Regions from separate parts of the Streptomyces sp. NPDC045846 genome, predicted to be linked through region 4. Evidence: riboswitches for the same ligand, from Rfam matches in the RefSeq annotation. Region 4 holds a riboswitch; each other region holds the start of a gene.
The links. A riboswitch is a leader RNA that binds a small molecule or an ion and turns the genes downstream of it on or off. The one in region 4 is predicted to bind cyclic di-AMP.
Positions count from the first base shown of each region.

Region 1 (5,052 bases), on a different contig from region 4:
CTTCGAGAAGCTGACCGCCCTCGCCTACCCCGAGGGCCACCCCTACCACCACACGCCGATCGGCTCGATGGCCGACCTGGACGCGGCCACCCTGGAAGACGCTCGGCACTTCTTCCGTACCTATTACGCGCCCAACAACGCGGTGCTCGCGGTGGTCGGCGACATCGACCCCGCGCAGACGCTGGCCTGGGTGGAGAAGTACTTCGGCTCCATCCCCGCCCACGACGGCAAGCAGCCGCCGCGCGACGGCACGCTGCCGGGCACCATGGGCGGGCAGCTGCGCGAGGTCGTCGAGGAGGACGTCCCGGCCCGCGCGCTGATGGCCGCCTACCGGCTGCCCCACGACGGCACCCGCGAGGCCGACGCCGCCGACCTGGCGCTCACCGTCCTCGGCGGCGGCGAGTCCTCCCGGCTGCACAACCGCCTGGTCCGCCGCGACCAGAGCGCGGTGGCCGCCGGATTCGGCCTGCTGCGGCTCGCCGGGGCGCCCTCGCTCGGCTGGCTGGACGTCAAGACGTCCGCGGGCGTCGAGGTCCCCGACATCGAGGCCGCGGTCGACGAGGAGCTCGCGCGGTTCGCCGAGGAGGGCCCCACCGACGAGGAGATGGAGCGCGCCCAGGCCCAGTTGGAGCGCGAGTGGCTCGACCGGCTCGGCACGGTCGCCGGCCGCGCCGACGAACTGTGCCGGTACGCCGTGCTGTTCGGCGACCCGCAGCTCGCCCTGACCGCGGTCGACCGCGTCCTGGACATCACCGCCGCCGAGGTCAAGGCGGTCGCCGCGGCGACGCTGCGCCCCGACAACCGGGCGGTCCTGGTGTACGAGCCCATCGCGGCACCCGAGGCAGGCAACGAAGAGGAAGAAGAGGCGGGCCAGTGACGGACGCTGTCGTGACCATGGAGTTCCACCCGCAGCCGGCCGCCGGCACCCCCACGCCGTGGGCCTTCCCGGCCCCCGAGCGCGGCACGCTCGCCAACGGCGTGACCGTGTTGCGCTGCCACCGGCCCGGCCAGCAGGTCGTCGCCGTGGAGATCTTCCTCGCGGCCCCGCTGGACGCCGAGCCCGAGGGCCTCGACGGCGTCGCCACCATCATGGCGCGCGCCCTGACCGAGGGCACCGACAAGCACTCGGCCGAGGAGTTCGCCGCCGAGCTGGAGCGGTGCGGCGCCACCATCGACGCACACGCCGACCACCCCGGCGTGCGGGTCTCCCTCGAAGTGCCGGTCTCGCGGCTGCCCAAGGCGCTCTCGCTGCTCGCCGAGGCGCTGCGGGCCCCCGCGTTCGCCGACTCCGAGATCGAGCGGCTGGTGCGCAACCGGCTCGACGAGATCCCGCACGAGCAGGCCAACCCGGCCCGGCGGGCCGCCAAGCAGCTCTCCAAGGAGCTGTTCCCGGCCTCCGCGCGCATGTCCCGGCCCCGCCAGGGCACCGAGGAGACCGTCGCCCCGATCGACGCCGCCGCGGTGCGCGCCTTCTACGAGGCGTACGTGCGGCCCGCGACGACGGTGGCCGTGGTTGTCGGCGACCTGTCGGGCACCGACCTCGACGCGATCCTCGCGGACACCCTGGGCGACTGGACGGGCGACCCCGCGGAGCCGCGCCCCGTCCCGCCGATCACCGCCGACGACACCGGCCGGGTCGTCATCGTGGACCGCCCCGGCGCGGTCCAGACCCAGCTGCTCATCGGCCGCATCGGCGCCGACCGGCACGACCGGGTCTGGGCGGCCCAGGTGCTCGGCACGTACTGCCTGGGCGGCACCCTGACCTCCCGCCTCGACCGCGTGCTGCGCGAGGAGAAGGGCTACACCTACGGGGTGCGCGCGTTCGGCCAGGTGCTGCGCTCGGGGCCGGACGGCGGCGCCGCGATGCTCGCCATCAGCGGCTCGGTCGACACCCCGAACACCGGCCCGGCCCTCGACGACCTGTGGAAGGTGCTGCGCACGCTGGCCGCGGAGGGCCTCACCGACGCCGAGCGCGAGACGGCCGTGCAGAACCTGGTCGGCGTCGCGCCGCTCAAGTACGAGACGGCCGCGGCCGTCGCGGCGACGCTGGCCGACCAGGTCGAGCAGTTCCTGCCGGACGACTACCAGGCCCAGCTGTACGCGCTGCTCGCCGAGACCGGCACCGTGGAGGCGACGGCGGCCGTCGTCAACGCCTTCCCGGCCGACCGGCTCGTCACCGTGCTCGTGGGCGACGCCGCGCAGATCGAGGAGCCCGTCCGGGCGCTCGGAATCGGTGAAGTGACCGTCGTCACCGGCTGATTGAGGCCCGCGCGAGCGGAGACACAGGGGACCCCGGTGGCGGATGCGCCGCCGGGGTCCCCCCTTATGTCCGGTTTATTGGGGAGGTTGCCTGTCTGTCATGTGGCGTGCGCTACAAAATCCTGTGTGTGTTTGGTGATTGAAAGATCAGCCGTCTAGCGTCGGTCCCGCTGTCCGTCACCACCCGTCGCAGCCGCGGCACCGGACAGTGATCGCCGAGTCCCCGATGGCGCGAGCCAGGGGAGCCGGGGACCCACTCAGTCCCTGGGGTGAATCGGACGCCTCCGCCCGCGGAGGAGCCCGTAGGAGACCTTCCTGCTCCGAACCCGTCAGCTAACCCGGTAGGCGAGATGGAAGGAAAGGACACCGCCACTCCATGGCGTTCACCCGTGCCACCGGGAAGCACCGCGCGCCCAGCCGCATGACGCGCCGCAGCGCGAACATCGCGGGCATCGCCACCCTCGCCACCGCCGGAGTCGTAGGCACCCTCGCCTCCCCGGCCGTCGCCGCCCCGAGCGCCACCGCCGACACCGGCCTCACCCAGGCCATCGTCATCGGCGACACCCTCGCGGACCAGCTGGGCGCCCAGGCCGACGCGCAGAAGCAGGCCGCCGTGAAGGCCCGGGCGAAGGCCGAGGCCGAGGCGGCCGCCAAGGCCAAGGCGGAGCAGCGGGCCAAGGAGGACCGCGAGGCCAAGGAGCGGGCCGCGCGCGAGGCCGAGCGCAAGCGCCTCAACACCTTCGTGGCCCCCATATCCGACAGCTATGTGTCCACCGGCTACAAGACCGGCGGCTCGATCTGGTCGTCGGGCAGCCACACCGGCATCGATTTCCACGCGGCGAGCGGCACTTCGGTGCACGCCGTCGGCCTGGGCACCGTCGTCGAGGCGGGCTGGGGCGGGGCGTACGGCAACAACATCGTGATCCGGATGAACGACGGCACGTACACCCAGTACGGCCACCTCTCGGTCATCCAGGTCTCCGTCGGCCAGTCCGTCGAGCCCGGCCAGCAGATCGCGCTGTCGGGCGACACCGGCAACACCACCGGCCCGCACCTGCACTTCGAGGCCCGCACGGGCCCGCAGTACGGCTCGGACATCGACCCCGTCGCCTATCTGCGCTCGCACGGCGTCAACGTCTAGGACGTACCCGCGCGCACCGAAGGCCTCCGGCACACAGCCGGGGGCCTTCGTCGTTGGCCGGAAGAAATCCATCGGTTCCGGCCCGTCACCGGGAATTAACAAGGGCTGCCATAGAGTCGCGGAAAAGACGTCCATCGACCGCGTTGCGCGGGGATCAGGCGGAGGTTCGGCCATGCGCATTCCGGCGCATTCGGTATGCACGGCAATCCGCGACGACATTGTCTCGGGTGTCTTCGAGCGCGGCGGCCGGCTCGCCGAGGAGGTCCTCGCGCGCCGGTACGGGGTCTCCCGCGTGCCGGTCCGCGAGGCCCTGCGCACCCTGGAGTCCGAGGGCTTCGTGACCACCCGCAGGCACGCGGGCGCCTGTGTGGCCGAGCCCACCGAGCTGGAGGCCGCCGACCTCCTCGAACTGCGCGCGCTCCTGGAGCCGTTGGCCGCCGCGCGGGCCGCCGGGCGCCGGGGCGAGGCCCATCTCAAGGTGCTGCGCGGCCTGGTGAGGCTAGGTCAGGACCGGGCCAGGCGCGGTCAGGGCGAGGATCTGCGCTCACTGGGCGGCTGGTTCCACGAGACGCTGGCCCAGGCCTCCGCGAGCCCCGGACTCATCGCGCTGCTCACGCAGGTGCGGCACAAGGTCGCCTGGATGTACGTGGTCGACGGGACGGTCCGCCCGGTGGAGACCTGGGCCGAACGCGGCGCCATCACCGACGCGGTGGCCCGCGGCGACGCCGAACGCGCCCGCTCGCTCACCGCCCTGCACGCCGAGCGATCCTTTTCCGCCCATCGGCTGCGCGGGGCCGCGGCCGTGAGAACTCCGCAACCTCCCGTCAACACCGCGAGCGCCCGCGCTTAACAGGGGTGCCGTATACAAAGGAGGCGAAAAGCGCGGCCGCATTTCGCTGCCCGGAATTCGGGGCCCGGCGGTCTTTCGCGCAATCCGTCAAAGCTGTCGGCCCGGGGCGGGGAAAACGAAAGGACCGCCTCTCCCCGATGCGGAAGCGGCGGTCCTTCGACGTGACGTCGACCGGATCAGACGGTCTCGGGGAGCTCCTCGAGACCCTCGGCGACCAGCTTGGCCAGCCGGTCGAGCGCGGCGTCCGCGCCCTCGGCGTCGGAGGCCAGCACGATCTCCTCGCCGCCCTGCGCACCCAGGCCGAGCACCGCGAGCATGGACGCGGCGTTGACCGGGTTGCCGTCGGCCTTGGCGATGGTCATGGGGACTCCGGCGGCCGTGGCGGCACGGACGAAGATGGACGCGGGGCGGGCGTGCAGGCCCTCGGCCCAGCCGACGTTGACGCGGCGCTCAGCCATGGTGTTGCCCTTCGAAATCTCTGACGGTTGTCTAGACCAGTCTCTCATGTGGTGCGCGGTGCTCGTACCGACCATAGGCCCCAGTGTCCCGCCGATCGGCCCTCCCCACCTTGCCCCGCCCCGCACGGCCGCGCGACCCGTACGCTTTCGGTATGACGACGGCGTCCGACCCCGCGTACCCCGCTCACTGGGAGGCCGACGTGGTGCTGCGCGACGGCGGCACCGCGCGTATCCGGCCCATCACCACCGAGGACGCCGAGCGGCTGGTCTCCTTCTACGAGCTGGTCTCGGACGAGTCGAAGTACTACCGCTTCTTCGCGCCCTACCCCCGGCTCTCCGCGAAG
Region 1 is NZ_JBWKKJ010000012.1:128,449-133,500, forward strand. Features, by position in the region: gene AC07F3_RS31015 (M16 family metallopeptidase) at 1-877, shown strand, start outside; gene AC07F3_RS31020 (M16 family metallopeptidase) at 895-2,259, shown strand; cyclic di-AMP (ydaO/yuaA leader) riboswitch at 2,463-2,622, shown strand; gene AC07F3_RS31025 (M23 family metallopeptidase) at 2,636-3,400, shown strand; gene AC07F3_RS31030 (GntR family transcriptional regulator) at 3,573-4,250, shown strand; gene AC07F3_RS31035 (HPr family phosphocarrier protein) at 4,427-4,708, opposite strand; gene AC07F3_RS31040 (bifunctional acetate--CoA ligase family protein/GNAT family N-acetyltransferase) at 4,861-5,052, shown strand, end outside.
Region 1: another riboswitch for cyclic di-AMP. It lies ahead of AC07F3_RS31025 (M23 family metallopeptidase); the one in region 4 lies ahead of AC07F3_RS37590 (M23 family metallopeptidase).

Region 2 (5,052 bases), on a different contig from region 4:
GTGCAGGCACTTCACCCGGTCCGGCATGCCGCCCGCGCTGGGGAAGCCCTCCAGGACCTCGATGGCGTCGCGGCGCGCGATGTAGTCCTCGTGCGCGGCGCGGTAGGCGGCGGCCAGCTCCGGGTCGCTCGCGAGGCGCTCCGTCATCTCCTTCATGACGCCGTTCGCCTCCAGGGTGCCGATCGCGGAGGCCGCGCGCGGGCACGTGAGGTAGTACGTCGTCGGGAACGGCGTGCCGTCCTCCAGGCGCGGGGCCGTCTCGACGACGTCCGGGTTGCCGCAGGGGCAGCGGTGCGCGATGGCGCGCAGCCCGCGCGGCGGGCGGCCGAGCTGCTGCTTGAAGGCGGCGATGTCCGCGTCGGTGGGCTCGGTGCGGTCGGTCTGGGGCGGGGGCGTTTCCATGCCTGGGTCAGTCTCTATCGCTAGCGGTGGTCAGTTGGCGGGACGGTCGGCCCGGTCGACGCCGTCCCAGAGGTTGGAGTGCCAGGCGCGTCCGGTCGCGCCCTTGTCCTCGCGGTGCTTGTCGGCCGCGCCCGGGTCGACGACGGTGAAGCCGGTCTCCCCCGGGAACTGCATGTGCAGGTGCTCGCGGGCCAGCTTCTCGATGTACGCGTCGTCCTGGAGCCGCGCCTTCTCGTCCCGCAGCCGCTCGACCGCTTGCTGGGCGTCGGCGGCCTTGCGCTGCTGGTCGGAGATGTCGGCGCGCTGCGAGACGTACTGCCGCATCGGGTAGGCGAGGGCCACGATCAGGGAGCAGAGCACCAGGGCGAGGAGGGCCGCCCGGCCGGTGAGCCGGGAGCGGCGGGCCTGGCGCTTGCTCTGCGAGCGGTAGACGCGGGCGGCGGTCTGCTCGCCGAGCACCTTGAGCCGGGCCGCGGTGGAGAACCGGTCGCGGTCACCGCCCTTGGCGTTCTTGCCCATCGCTCTCCCGCCTCCCCGTTACACACGGACGTCCCCGGACACGGTACGGGACCGCGGCCGGGGACGTACGTACGACTGGCTAGGGCGTCAGCCCTTCACGACGTCAGCCCTTGAAGCGGGGGAACGCGCTGCGGCCCGCGTACACGGCGGCGTCGTCGAGGATCTCCTCGATGCGCAGCAGCTGGTTGTACTTGGCGACGCGGTCCGAGCGGGCCGGGGCGCCGGTCTTGATCTGGCCGCAGTTCACCGCGACGGCGAGGTCGGCGATGGTGACGTCCTCGGTCTCGCCGGAGCGGTGCGACATCATGCACTTGAAGCCGTTGCGCTGGGCCATCTCGACGGCGTCCAGGGTCTCGGTCAGCGAACCGATCTGGTTGACCTTGACGAGCAGGGCGTTGGCGGAGCCCTCCTCGATGCCGCGCGACAGGCGCTCGGGGTTGGTCACGAACAGGTCGTCACCGACGATCTGGACCTTGGAGCCCAGGCGCGAGGTGATGGTGTTCCAGCCGGCCCAGTCGTCCTCGAACAGCGGGTCCTCGATGGAGACCAGCGGGTACGCGGAGACGAGCTCCTCGTAGTACTCGGTCATCTCGGCGGCCGAGCGGGACTTGCCCTCGAACTCGTACTTGCCGTCCTTGTAGAACTCGGACGCGGCGACGTCGAGCGCGAGCGCGATGTCCTTGCCCGGGGCGTAACCGGCTTCCTTGATGGCCTCGAGGATGAGGTCGAGGGCGGCGCGGTTGGACTCCAGGTTCGGCGCGAAGCCGCCCTCGTCACCGAGGCCGGTGGACAGGCCCTTGCGCTTCAGGACGCTCTTGAGCGTGTGGTAGACCTCGGCACCCCAGCGAAGGGCCTCGGAGAAGGACTCCGCGCCGATCGGGGCGATCATGAACTCCTGGATGTCCACGTTGGAGTCGGCGTGCGACCCGCCGTTGAGGATGTTCATCATCGGGACGGGCAGCAGGTGCGCGTTGGGGCCGCCCAGGTAGCGGAACAGCGGCAGGTCGCTGGCCTCGGAGGCGGCGTGCGCGACGGCGAGGGAGACGCCGAGGATGGCGTTGGCGCCGAGCGAGCCCTTGTTGTCCGTGGCGTCCAGGTCGAACATGGCCTGGTCGATCAGGCGCTGCTCGGTGGCGTCGTAGCCGACGAGCTCCGGGCCGATCTGCTCGATGACGGCGAGGACGGCCTTCTCGACACCCTTGCCGCCGTAGCGGTTCGGGTCGCCGTCGCGGAGCTCGATGGCCTCGAAGGCACCGGTGGAGGCGCCGGACGGAACTGCAGCACGGCCGGTGCTGCCGTCGTCGAGGCCGACCTCGACCTCGACCGTGGGGTTGCCTCGGGAGTCCAGGATTTCCCGGGCTACGACGACGTCGATGGACGGCACGAGCATCTCCTTCTGGGATGTGACGCTAGATGTGACGCAAGCAGTGCAGGGACATGCGGGGTCGCTTCGCCTTGCGACAAGAGCCTAACCGGCTCTGGAGCTCCGGCCAGCCGAGTGCCCGCCTCCTGGGACGAAAAAGGGCCCAAGGACCCTGATTCCCGGGCAAAGGACCACAACACTACTGCCCGGTAATGACGAAGCCCCGGCCCGGCGCGTACGGGGGGAACGCGCCGGGCCGGGGCGGCCTGAAGGGGGCGGGACTCAGCCGAGGTGCAGCTTCTGGCCCGGGAAGATCAGGTTCGCGTCCTTGACGATGTCCTTGTTCAGGTCGAACAGCTTCTGCCAGCCGCCCTTGACGCCGTTGGCCGCGGCGATGTTGCCGAGCGTGTCGCCGGACTTGACGGCGTACTCGCCGTTGCCCTGCTTGACCGGCTCGCTGCGCTGCTCGTCGCGGCTGGCCTTCGGCGCCGACTCGGCGCGCTCGGACTTCTGCTGCGGCTGGGCCTGCTGCTTCGGCTTGGACGGCTTCGACGGCTTCGACGAGGACGAGGAACCGGAGGTGTCCACGTCGGCCTTGCCGCCGCCCGAGGTCAGGTTGCCCGCACCGGCGCAGGACCAGGCACCCGGGCCCTGCATCGCGAGCAGCTTCTCGGCGGTGGCTATCTGCTGGCCCTTGGTGGCCAGGTCGGCGCGCGAGGCGTACTGGGTGCCGCCGGCGGCGGCCCAGGAGGACTGCGAGAACTGCAGGCCGCCGTAGTAGCCGTTGCCGGTGTTGATGGACCAGTTGCCGCCGGACTCGCACTGGGCGACGGCGTCCCAGGTCTGGACGGAGGCGGCGGAGGCGTTGCCCGCCGCCATCAGCGGGGCGGCCACGGCGGCGCCGGTGACACCGGCCAGCGTGGCGACACGGACGGCCTTGGACGGGCGGCGGTGCTTGCCCTTGCCGGAAAGCAGCATGGAGGTTCTCCTCACCGACGCCTGCGAGGTGAGCTGTCGGGTTCGGGCGTGAGCTGCCCGGCCGAGCGTCGGTGCGCCCGTCTTCACCCCAAGCCGGTTCCGGCAGTCATGTGAACTGCTGGGCCCGGCGCCTACCTTGGGTCCCCCGCTCCTGCCTACGGCGCATAAGCGTCGACTGTTCCCTCCGGCCGACGGCAGGATTCGGCGTGCTCGGTCGAAGGGGCTCGCGGTGACGAGCGAGAACGACGAAAACACACGCCCCGCCAATGTTCAAAGACGCACATCGCGGAGAAATCCCCCCTACTTGCGGCGACACAAGGGATGTTTCCGCAGGTGAGGGGCGGGACGGACGGACCGGGCAGACGGGACACGCCAGTTGGGGCGAAGAGACCCATGTCTCACTTGCGCAGAACGGACATAGGCCCGCGAACTAACCCTGCTTCGGCGCCGAGTTCGGGGTCGCGGCGGCGGCCGCCGTGGCCTTCAGGTCCAGGCTCTGGCCAGGCAGGATGAGGTTCGGGTCGGTGCCGATGAGGTGCTCGTTGGCGTGGTAGAGCGCGGGCCAGCCGCCCTCGATCTTGTTCGCGTCGGCGATGGCCGAGAGATTGTCGCCGGGGCGCACGGTGTAGTCGCCGCTCGCGGGAAGGGTGTTACCGGTCTCACGTGAGGCACCGTCACCTCGCGAGGGGTGCTGCCCCGCGTCGCGGCCGTCGGCCGGACTGCCCGGAGCGCCCGGCTCGGTCCGGCCGGCCGGCGCGCCCGAGGGGGTGCCGCCCGGAGCCGTGCCCGCGCTCTCCTCGGGCGAGGGCGCCCCGCGGTGCTTGCCGGGGGCCGCGGGGGTGGAGGCGGACGGCGCCGGGGACTTGGGCGGGTCGCTCGGCTTGGGGGCGCCCGGCGCGGGCGTGGCGGGCGCGGAGCCGCCCGGCGCCGGGGTGGCGCCCGGCGTCTTGGCCGGCGGGGTGCCGGGGGTCGCGGGGAGGGGCGCGGTCGTGCCGTCCGAGGTGTCGGGCACGCCCGGGTCGACGTTGGCCGAGCCGCCGCCCTTGGCGAGCCCGGCGCCGCTGCCGCAGTTCGCGAAGGCCCCCGGGCCCTTGGCCGCGAGCACCTTCTCGGCCACGGCTATCTGCTGGGCGCGGCTGGCCAGGTCGGCGCGCTGGGCGTACTCCGTGCCGCCGTACGCCTCCCATGTGGGCTGCGAGAACTGGAGGCCGCCGTACAGGCCGTTGCCGAGGTCGGCGCTCCACAGCCCGCCCGACTCACAGGCCGCGACCTGGTTCCAGGTGCTCGCGTCCGCGGCGTTCGCGCCGGTCGCGGCGAGCAGGGGAAGGGCGATGGCCGAGCCGGTCACTCCCGCCGCGACGACGAGAGCGGGTGCCTGGCGGGGTCGACGATGCCGTCCATTCCCGGAGCGCATGAATAAGGCCTTCCGTGTGACTGCTGAGCCGAATGAACGGTGAACGTAGCCGTACTCGAACGCCTGTCACAAGTCGATGCACCAGAGATCACATAAAAGTCACAGTCTTGACGGTCCGTCAGTTCCGGCCCGGTCCCGGCCGGTCAGCGGGGCGGCGTGAACTGGACCGGCAGGGTGCGCAGTCCGCGCATGATGAGCCCGCCGCGCCAGCGCAAATCGTCAGGTTCCGCCCCCAGCCGCAGGTCAGGAAGGCGCCGCAGCAGCGTCGCGAGCGCGGTCTGCCCTTCGAGCCGGGCGAGCGGGGCGCCGAGGCAGTAATGGATGCCGTGGCCGTACCCGAGGTGCTGGTTGTCCCTGCGGCCGAGGTCGAGGACGT
Region 2 is NZ_JBWKKJ010000011.1:102,933-107,984, forward strand. Features, by position in the region: gene AC07F3_RS29470 (DUF501 domain-containing protein) at 1-402, opposite strand, end outside; gene AC07F3_RS29475 (FtsB family cell division protein) at 433-921, opposite strand; gene eno (phosphopyruvate hydratase) at 1,025-2,311, opposite strand; gene AC07F3_RS29485 (transglycosylase family protein) at 2,567-3,262, opposite strand; cyclic di-AMP (ydaO/yuaA leader) riboswitch at 3,266-3,435, opposite strand; gene AC07F3_RS29490 (transglycosylase family protein) at 3,693-4,676, opposite strand; gene AC07F3_RS29495 (cytochrome P450 family protein) at 4,820-5,052, opposite strand, start outside.
Region 2: another riboswitch for cyclic di-AMP. It lies ahead of AC07F3_RS29485 (transglycosylase family protein); the one in region 4 lies ahead of AC07F3_RS37590 (M23 family metallopeptidase).

Region 3 (5,052 bases), on a different contig from region 4:
TGCCGCGCGGCCCGTTGACAGGACGCGAAATCCGCACCCGACTGCTGAGCACCACGCGGCCGCAACCCGGTTGATTTCAGCCAGAGTTCACCGGACGTGCCAGGGGCGTCGCCGCCGCGCCAGGCAGGCTCTCGGGTCTCCGAGGGCCGTTCGCGCTCCAGCGCGCTCGACTGCCGCGCGTACGGGATGGTCGGCTTGCGGGCCACAGCCCCCACTACCGAGAGCCAACTCGGCTCCTGTCAGCGCCGGTTGTCTCCGGCGACGCCCCCGCCCAGCGCCACGCGCGCGGCCTCCTCCACCGTGGCGGCCGACCGGAACAGGGCGTCGAGGCCGCCCGCCGTGAGGATCCTCAGATGCCACGGCCGGGCGCAGACGACGCCGAGGTGCCCCTTGCGGTCCCGGATCCTGCGATAGGCACGGCTCAGCAGGGTCAGGACGGCGCAGTCGAAGAACTCCACGGGCCGGAGGTCCACGATCACCCTGGCGCCGGCGGGCTGGGTGGCGGCGTCGAGGTGCAACTGCACGCCGGGCGCGGTGGCCAGGTCGACCGTGCCGTGGACCTCGACCACGGTGAACCCCTGCATCAGGTACGTACGCGCGTTGCAGCACCGGTCCGGCAACAGCCCCGGCGGAAGCGGCACGGGGGCCGAGACGGATGGCCGAGCGGTGGTTCCCATGACAGCTCCCGGTCCAGAACTGACCCCCACGGGCGCGGAGGTACTCGGTAATGGGCAGTCACCGTGGTCCCGGGGTGACGCACTACCACCCTAGAAACAGCCCCGTATGCAGAAACGTGCAGCCTTCGATTTGTTCACCCTGGGGGGTGAACGAAATTTGCGCCGCTCCCCGTTTGAACCCCGCACACGGGGAGTGAAGCCCAGATTCCGGGGGCTCCGGCCCGGCACGGCGTCAGCCCGGGCCGAAGTGGCCCACGCGCTCGCCCCGCGGGGATCGCCCCCGTGCGGCGGATGTCATGCTCTCGTCCATGGGAGATCACGGAAGCCACGACCTGGTACGCCGGAGCTACGACGCCGTGGCCGAGACCTACGCGGCCCGGCTGCTCGACGAGCTCACGGGCAAGCCGCTCGACCGGGCGCTGCTCGCGAGCCTGGTCGAGCAGACGGAGGCGGGGGCGCCGGTCGCGGACCTCGGCTGCGGGCCGGGGCACGTGGCGGCCCTGCTCGCCGGGCAGGGCGTGAAGGCGGTCGGCATCGACTTGTCCGGCGCCATGGTCGCCCTCGGGCGCCGCACGTTCCCCGATGTGGACTTCCGCGAGGGGGACCTGCTGGAACTGCCCGCCGCCGACGGGGAGTTCGGCGCGGCCGTCGCGCTGTACTCGGTCATCCACCTGGCGCCGTCCGAGCTGCACGGCGCCTTCGAGGAGGCGCATCGGGTGCTGCGGCCCGGCGGCCTGCTCCTCGTCGCGTTCCACCTCGGTTCGGAGGTGCGGCACCTGGACGAGTGGTGGGGCCACGAGGTGGACATCGAGTTCCGCTTCCTCGAAACCGGGCGCGTCGTCCGGGCGCTGGAGGACGCGGGGTTCGCCGTGGAGATGCGGATGGAGCGTGCCCCGTACGCCGAGGAGGCCGAGACCCGGCGGGCCTATCTGCTGGCCCGCCGGAGCTGACGGCCGCGCGCCGGGCGGCGGATGGGCCGCTCGCGCGGCGGGGCCGGGCGCCCCGAGCGCGCCCGGCCCCGCGGGCGGATCAGTACGCGCCGAAGACGTTGTCGATCGAGCCGTACGTCTTGGCGGCGTAGTTGCACGCGGCGGTGATGTTGGCCACCGGGTCGTAGCTGTCCAGGGACGTACCCGGCACGTGGAAGGCGAGGAACGTGGGCTGGATGACCTGGAGCAGCCCCTTGGAGGGGGTTCCGGCCACCGCGTTGGAGTCCCAGTTGTTGATGGCCAGCGGGTTGCCCGAGGACTCGCGCATGACGTTGCGGTAGATGCCGTCGTAGCTGCCGGGGATGCCGTGCTGGGCCATGATGTCCAGCGACTGCCGGATCCAGCCGTCCAGGTTGTTGGCGTACGCGGGCGCGCTGGTCGCGGCGGCCGTGCTGGCCGCGGTGAGGGTGGCCGGGCGGGCGGAGCGGTCGGCCCGGCCGGCCGAGGCGTCGCGGGCGGCCGGGGCGCCGACGGTGAGCTTCAGGCCGGGGTGGATCATCGCGGGGTTGCCGCCGATGACGCTCTGGTTGTCCTGGTACAGCTGCTTCCAGCCGCCGCTCACGTTGAGGGCGTCGGCGATCTTGGAGAGCGAGTCCCCGGCGACGACGGCGTAGCTCGTGGAAGCGCCCTTCACCGCCGTGATCGGCTGGGCGGCCGCGCGGGTGGGCGCCGCGACCTTCGCCGTGGTGGCGGAGTGGACCGACGCCGGAGCGGCGGTGGCCGTGGTCGCACCGATCACCGGAATGGCCAGGACGGCGCCGCCCGTGCCTGCCGCGGCGAGGCCACGGGAGAGCGGGCTGGACTTGGGGCGGCGGTGCTTGCCCTTTGCAGGCATGGTGTTTTCCTCTCCGTCGCCTACGAGGTGAGCTGTCGGGTTCGGACGGGAGATGTCCGGTCGCGGCACACGCGACTTCACCCCAGCCGTTCCGGAATGCGGATCGGCGGCTTACCTGGGTCCCCCGCTCCTGCCGTACGTGTCTGGGAGGCTCCGGACGGCGGCAGGATTCGGCGTTCCTTCCGGATTGACGGTGAACGTAAACGAATATGCCGAGTGGAAACAAGGCCAGAATTCAATGGGGCCCGTCCGGGATATAGATCCACTTAAATCCACCCGCCCCACCCGTGCCTCCGAAGGCCCTCAACTCGCTTTCCGCCGAGCCGAAATGACGGACCGGAGCCCGATCGGCCGCCCCTCGCCCACGTGACCCACTTCACTCGCCCAGCGGGCGTCCGGGCAGGTCGATCACAAAAAGGTGAGTGTTATCCATTAACCCCTAATTCGGACATTTCAAAACCGGGGGTCGCGAATCCGATAACACCCCAATAGGGACACTCGGGACTTCTGTCGCCCCTCAGGCCTCCCACGACGGGTCGGCACACGTGACCCCGCACACCCTGGCCGGGGATCATGCTCACAGCCCGCCCTCCGCGGCGGGACCGGCGGCGGAGAGGTGGCACGGTGATCCGGGAGAGCACGGAGTACGACGTCCTGGTGGTCGGAGGCACGGGGGTGGACACGGTCGTACGGGTCGACTCCCTGCCGGTCCCGCTCGCCGACTCGGTGCAGGTCGGGCCCATCGAGGAGTGGCCCGGCCACACGGGCGCGAACGTCGCCCTCGGGGCCCGGGCACTCGGCCTCGAGGTCGGCCTGATCGACTGCATCGGTGACGACTGGACCGGGTCCCAGGTGCGCCGGCTGCTGGCCGAGGGGGACGTGGACTTCGCCCCGCTGATCTCAGCCGCGGGCACCCGCCGGGCGGTGAACCTGGTGGACGCCGAGGGCCGGCGGATGTCGTTCTACGACGCACGCGACCCGGCCGACCTGCGGATGCCCCCGGACTTCTACCTGCCCCGGCTCCGCAGGGCCCGGCACGTCCACCTCTCGATCACGAACTTCGCGCGCTTCCTCTACGACGACATCCTGGAGCTCGGCGTGCCCGTCTCCACCGATCTGCACGACTGGGACGGACTGGCCGAACACCACCGGGAGTTCGCCCTCCGCTCCGACCTCGTGTTCCTCAGCGCGGCGGGCGCGGGCACGGGCACGACCGCTCTGATGCGGGAGATCCTGCGCGAGGGCCGCGCGGACACCGTGGTCGCGACGGCGGGAGCCGACGGCTCCTACGTCCTCACCCGCGACGGCCACTCCACCCCGCACCATGTCCCGGCGGCGCCGCCGCGCGCCCCCGTCGTGGACACCAACGGGGCGGGAGACGCGTATGTCAGCGGCTTCCTGTACGGCAGGCTCAGCGGCCGGGACGCACGGGAATGCGGCCGACTCGGCGCGGTGGCCGGCGCCCACGCCTGCACCGCGCCGGCCGCCACCGATCCCCTCTCCCTCAGGGAGCTGCTGGCGGCCGATCAGATCGCCTGAAATCATTTCGGCGTTGACCGCCGGGCAGCCCGCGCCCCGCCACCATGGCCGCACAACCGGCGCTTTGAACAGCCTTTCTTACGCCCCATCAAGTCCTATAAGGAAGAACATGAACGACATCAGCGAATTCAAAAGCTTTTCCCCCACGACTCTCGCCGACGTTCTGGGCCGCGCACAGGTCATGGATATCGGAATTCGCCCTTTGTGGTCTCCGATGCCGCGTGTCGCCGGTCCCGCATTCACTGTTCGCTGCCCCGCGGGGGACAACCTCATGCTGCACGCGGCCATCCATCGCGCCGAGCCCGGCTCGGTCATCGTCGTCGAATCGGGCGATCTGGACTACGCGCTGGCGGGCGGAAACGTGTGCGCCGTCGCCCAACGCCGAGGAATCGCTGCGTTCGTGGCCGACGGCGTCATCCGCGACCTCGCCGAGGTCCGTGAGTCGGGCTTTCCCGTGTTCGCCCGGGGCGTCATCCCCATCCCCGGGACCAAGTCCGCGGTGACCCCGCTCAACGAGCCGGTGCGATGCGGTGGGGTGCGGGTTGCGGCGGGCGATGTCGTGGTGGCCGACGAGGAAGGCGTCGTGGTCACTCCCCACGGGCGCCGGGAGCAGGTGCTGCTCGACGCCCGGCGGAAGGTGGCCAAGGAGGCGGCCGAGTCCCTCGACGCGTGGCAGGAGGCGCACCGCGCGCGCATCGACAAGGCGCTGAGCGAGGGCGGTTTCCAGGGCTGAGCCCAGGCCCTCAACGACTGTTGCGTGATGGCCGGTTGACGGCTCTAGGCCGGTGGGCGTGGGTGCGCCCACCCGTCGCGGGGCTCACACCGTCCCCACCTCGCGGACGAGTTCGAGGCCGAGGACGCGGTCCAGGTAGGCGAAGGTCTCGAACTTCGCGCCCTGCGGCACCTCGGCGTCCCTCTCCAGATCGCCCAGCAGGCGCAGGGCGGCCGAGGTGTCCAGCCGGTTGTCCAGGGCGGTACGGGCGGCGCCCTTGAGCTCGGCCGGGACCGGCTT
Region 3 is NZ_JBWKKJ010000003.1:454,564-459,615, forward strand. Features, by position in the region: gene AC07F3_RS11080 (anti-sigma factor antagonist) at 240-677, opposite strand; gene AC07F3_RS11085 (class I SAM-dependent methyltransferase) at 986-1,627, shown strand; gene AC07F3_RS11090 (transglycosylase SLT domain-containing protein) at 1,707-2,501, opposite strand; cyclic di-AMP (ydaO/yuaA leader) riboswitch at 2,504-2,687, opposite strand; gene AC07F3_RS11095 (carbohydrate kinase family protein) at 3,126-4,040, shown strand; gene AC07F3_RS11100 (RraA family protein) at 4,150-4,773, shown strand; gene AC07F3_RS11105 (hypothetical protein) at 4,858-5,052, opposite strand, start outside.
Region 3: another riboswitch for cyclic di-AMP. It lies ahead of AC07F3_RS11090 (transglycosylase SLT domain-containing protein); the one in region 4 lies ahead of AC07F3_RS37590 (M23 family metallopeptidase).

Region 4 (5,052 bases):
GTCGGGACAGCGAAGGACACGGCGGAAGGTGCCTGCCGTGCTGCTGCTCGTCGTCTGCGCGCTCGTCCTGAGCGGCTGTGAGAAGACGGCCGGGCCCGCCCCGGTCGCCCGGGTGCCGGCCGCCGGGACCGCGGCCCCCGCGCACGGCTGCCGACTGAACCGCGGCGGCTGGGTCGAGCTGCCGTGCGTGCCCGATCGGGGCGCGAACCACCGCCACACCCCAGGGAGCTGCGCCCGGGGACGCCCGGGCCCGCACCGCTGCCGCCGCCACTGACCGGCACCCGCTTGGGCGCGCCGAGTCGCCGGGGCGGCCGGAAGGCGCCAGGCTGGACGGGTGCGGCAGGCAGCGGAGGGCGACGGGCGCCTGGTACGGGCGCTACCCGTACTGCTCATCGTCGTCGGCTTCGTCTCCGACGCCTCGACCCCGCCCGACCTGACGTTCGCCGCGCTGTTCGCCGGCGCCCCCGTGATCGCCGCCCCGTTCCACTCGGCCCGCGCCACCGCCGCCATCGGCCTGGGCTCGATGCTCGCGGTGGTGGCGCTCTGGTTCATACACGATCTTCCCAACCTGGGTGAAGGCGCCAGCGAGCTGTTCACCGTGCTGACGGTGGGTGCCCTGGCCCTCGTCATCAACCGCATCCTGCGCCGCAGCGACGAGCAGCTCGCCTCGGCCCGCGTCATCGCCGAGACAGCGCAGCGCGCCGTCCTGCCCACGCCCGCGGCCCGGATCGGCGGCCTCCACGTGGCCGCGCGGTACGAGGCGGCGCAGGCGGACGCCTTCATCGGCGGTGACCTGTTCGCCGTGCAGGACACCCCGTACGGGGTGCGGCTCATCGTCGGTGACGTACGCGGCAAGGGCCTCCAGGCGGTGGAGGCCGTCGCCGTGGTGATCGGCGCCTTCCGCGAGGCCGCCGAGCACGAGTCGTCCCTGGAGGCGGTGACCCAGCGCCTGGAGCGGGCGCTGGCCCGCGAGGGCACCCGCCGCGACCGGCTCGACGCGGTCGAGGGGTTCACCACCGCGCTGCTCGCCGAGATCCCGCGCGGCGACGGCACCGTACGTCTGGTGAACCGGGGGCACCCCGAGCCGTTCCTGCTGCACGCGGACGGCTCCCTCGACACCCTCGTGCCGAGCGAGCCCGCGCTGCCGCTCGGCATGGCGGACCTCGGGGTGTGGCCGGACCGGTCCGATCCGCACCCCTTTCCCGCCGGGTCGACGCTGCTCCTCTACACCGACGGCCTGTCCGAGGCGCGGGACGCCGAGGGAGTCTTCTACGACCCGGGCACCCGGCTGCGCGGGGCGATCTTCCCCGGCCCGGAGGAGGTCCTGGACGCGCTCGTCGACGACGTGCGCCGGTACACGGGCGGCGGCGCGAGCGACGACATGGCGCTGCTCGCGGTGACCCGGCCGAGCGAGGGGCAGCCCGAGCGGCGGCGCACCGTCAGGATCGTGAAATGAGGCGCTCACGGTGCGTGCCCGAAGGGTGTCGCTGCGCATAACAATTGACACACCGTCAGAAATGGAGTGTGACGCGCGTGACCCCGAGGAGCCGTCAACTCGCCCGGCTTGGCCCGGCTATGGTGCGGTAAGTCCAGGCCAGGACCGTTAACGATCAGTGGGAACGGCTTGGAAACCACCCCTGCTGTCTATTAACGTTCGATAACGCAGCGCGGTCGTCCCAGCCGCCGCCAAGGCGGCGCCGCGCGCCTGCGCCGAATTCCGCAAGGGAACCGGGGAACCACCAACTTGGGGTGAATCGGGCGCCTTCCCGGGCGCTCGTAGGAGACCTTCCTGCTCCGAACCCGTCAGCTAACCCGGTAGGCGAGAAGGAAGGAAAGGAGCGCGCCTTCGTGGCGTCCAACGAGCCTGCCCTCGACACCCCCATGCCTCCGCATTCGCTGTACGGGGACGTACCCGGCGAGACCGAGAGCTGGGAGGAGTGGGACCCGACCGAGGAGTCCGTCCGCCCGGTACGCGGCCGCCACCGGGTGGCCAAGCAGCGCGGCGGCCTCGCCCGCAGCTCCACCGTCCTCGGCGTCGGCGTCATAGCCGCGGTCGGCGCGGGCGGCATGGCCACCGCGCAGACCAAGCCGCCGGTCTCCATATCCCTGCCCGACTCCGTCAAGGACAACCTGCCCGACCTCGGGTCGCTGCCCGGCGTCGGCGAACTCGTCGCGCACGGCGCGGACGCCCCGAAGACCGCCGCGGCCCGGGCCGACCAGAAGATCGCCGCCGCGCCGCTCACCATGGCCGGCCTGTCCACCGCCGAGGCCGAACAGGGCGCCACCGACGCCGGTGAGGCGCTGCGCGCCCGCATCCTCCAGCAGGCCGAGCAGCAGAAGGCCGGTGCGGCGGCCGAGGCGAAGGCGGCCGCGCAGAAGGCCGCCGCCGAGAAGGCGGCCGCCGAGGCCAAGGCCAAGCAGGACGCGGCCACCGCCCAGGCCGCGGCCGACAAGAAGGCGGCCGAGGAGGCCGCGGCGAAGAAGGCGGAGGAGGAGCGGCTCGCCAAGCTGGCCGCGAGCTACTCGCTGCCGGTGGGCTCGTACACGCTCACCTCCACGTTCGGCGAGGCCGGCTCGATGTGGTCCTCCGGCCACCACACCGGCCTCGACTTCGCGGCCCCGACGGGTACGCCGCTCAAGGCGATCCACTCCGGGACGATCAAGTCGGCGGGCTGGGCGGGGGCGTACGGCTACCGCACGGTCATCGCGCTCGACGACGGCAGCGAGCTCTGGTACTGCCACCAGTCGTCCCTCGCGGTGTCGGTGGGGCAGCAGGTGGCGGCGGGGGATGTCATCGGGCGCGTCGGTGCGACGGGGAATGTGACCGGGCCGCATCTGCACCTGGAGGTGCACACGCCGTCCGGTACGGGTATCGATCCCATGGCCTGGCTTCAGTCGAAGGGCCTCAATCCCTGAGGTGGCCCTGCGGGGTGGCCCGTTTCGCGCAGTTCCTCGCGCCCCTTGATGCGCTGTCGTCCGTCCGGCGTGGGTGGTTGCTCGCGCAGTTCCCCGCGCCCCTGAACCCCTCTTTCGTCTGCGGGCCGTGACCGCTTGCTCGCGCAGTTCCCCGCGCCCCTTGGCCCGTTTTGGTCTGGGGTCAGTGCAAGTACGGGTTGTGGTGGGCCGGGGCTGGTTGGTTGTAGGGGGGATGCGGAGCGTAGGGCGTGTACTGCACGTGCTGGGTGTAGGGGTGCGGGGGGCCCGGCTGTGGGGGCAGCCAGATCCGGCCCGTCGCGCCCGCCGCGTACAGCAGCGCCGGGGCTGCGACCGGCTTGCGCTCCCACAGATGGTGGAGCAGCTCCTGCTCGCGGGCCGCGAAGTCGGGCCCAGGGCCGGTGGCTCCCGCGCTGCGGTAGGCGCGGTGGCGCAGGAAGGCGAGCGCGGTCGCGAACGCCTCGTACTCGGCGACCGCCCGTGCCGCGGGCTTCCCGCCGAAGCGGTGGTGCGCGAAGTCGCGGGCTGTGGCGCGGGCCCGCATCGAGGACAGCGCGAGCGGCTCGGCGGGACCGAGCCAGCCGGCCGCGGCGTACGCGGGCAGCTCGGCGGCGATCGTCCGCAGCTCGCGCTGGCGGCTCCAGATCGCGAGCCAGGTCAGCAGCCCGAACACCGGCACCATGAAGGCCCCGTACACGATGTAGAAGCCGTACACCCCGAACAGCGTCGAACTGTTCCACAGGGCGTGCATGCCCATCGCGCACACCAGGCCCAGCAGCGGGAAGGCGACCCGGCGCAGCCGCCTGCCGGGCGGCGCGAGCGCGGCCATGCCGAAGCCGATGCCGGTCAGCACGGTGAACAGGGGGTGCGCGAACGGCGACATGACGACCCGTACGAAGAACGTCGCCGCCGTGGTCGAGGCGAGGCCCCCGCTGTGGCTGGCCTGGTCCTCTCCGAAGGCGTTGCCCAGGTACAGGATGTTCTCGGTGAAGGCGAAGCCGGTGGCGGTGAAACCGGCGAAGACGACGCCGTCGACGATCCCCTTGAAGTCGCGTCTGCGGAAGAGGAACAGCAGCAGGACGGCCACCGCCTTCGCGCTCTCCTCGACGATGGGCGCTATGACGCTGGCGCCCAGATGGTCGGCGGAGGACGGGTCGGCGGTGGCCGTGGCTATCCAGCGCGTCGCGAACGAGTTGGCGATGATCGCGACCAGGGCGGCGGCGCAGGCGCCCCACGACAGGGCGAACAGGAGGTTGCGCCACGGGCCGGGATCGACCCGGTCCAGCCAGCGGAACGCGGCGCCGAGCAGCGGCACCGGAAGCACCGCGAGCCCGAGCCCCACCAGGAAGCCCTCGGTGCCGGTCTGGTCCCGTACGAGAGCGAAGATGACCAGGCCGCACAGCGCGAGCAGGGTGATCAGCGCGCCCGCGCGGACCGCCTTGGAACGCCAGAAGTCGCGGCGCGGGCGGTAGCGCCACTTCGCCCGGTCCGGCGGGACCGCGTCGAACCGGGGCTCGTCCGCGCACGCCGGAACGGGCTGGGCCGTGAGACCCGGCCCGGCCTGCTGGGGCGCCTGCCCGGGGTGCGGGCGGTGCGGAAGCGACTCGAAGGACACCAGACGACCCTAACGAGGGTCACTGACAATGCGCGACGGTGCCTGCACTACCCGCTGTGCCCGACACGCCGGAACAGCAGGTCGTGCACGACGTGGCCCTTGTCGAGGCCCTGGCCCTCGAACCGGGTCAGCGGCCGGAACGCGGGGCGGGGCGCGTAGCCGCCGCCCTCGACCGTGTTCTCGAAGTCGGGGTGGGCTTCGAGGACTTCCAGCATCTGCTCGGCGTAGTCCTCCCAGTCCGTCGCGCAGTGCAGTACCGCGCCGGGCTTCATCCGCGTCGCGGCGAGCGAGAGGAACTCGGGCTGGATCAGGCGGCGCTTGTGGTGCCGCTTCTTGGGCCACGGGTCGGGGAAGTACACGCGCAGGCCGTCCAGGGCGTCCGGCTCCAGCATTTCGCGCAGCAGGATGATCGCGTCGCCGTTGGCCACGCGGACGTTGCTCAGGCCGCCGCGCTCGGCGAGGCCGAGGAGGTTGCCCTGGCCGGGGGTGTGCACGTCGACCGC
Region 4 is NZ_JBWKKJ010000021.1:18,756-23,807, reverse strand. Features, by position in the region: gene AC07F3_RS37600 (hypothetical protein) at 29-274, shown strand; gene AC07F3_RS37595 (PP2C family protein-serine/threonine phosphatase) at 335-1,456, shown strand; cyclic di-AMP (ydaO/yuaA leader) riboswitch at 1,699-1,837, shown strand; gene AC07F3_RS37590 (M23 family metallopeptidase) at 1,849-2,916, shown strand; gene AC07F3_RS37585 (PrsW family intramembrane metalloprotease) at 3,098-4,549, opposite strand; gene trmB (tRNA (guanosine(46)-N7)-methyltransferase TrmB) at 4,597-5,052, opposite strand, start outside.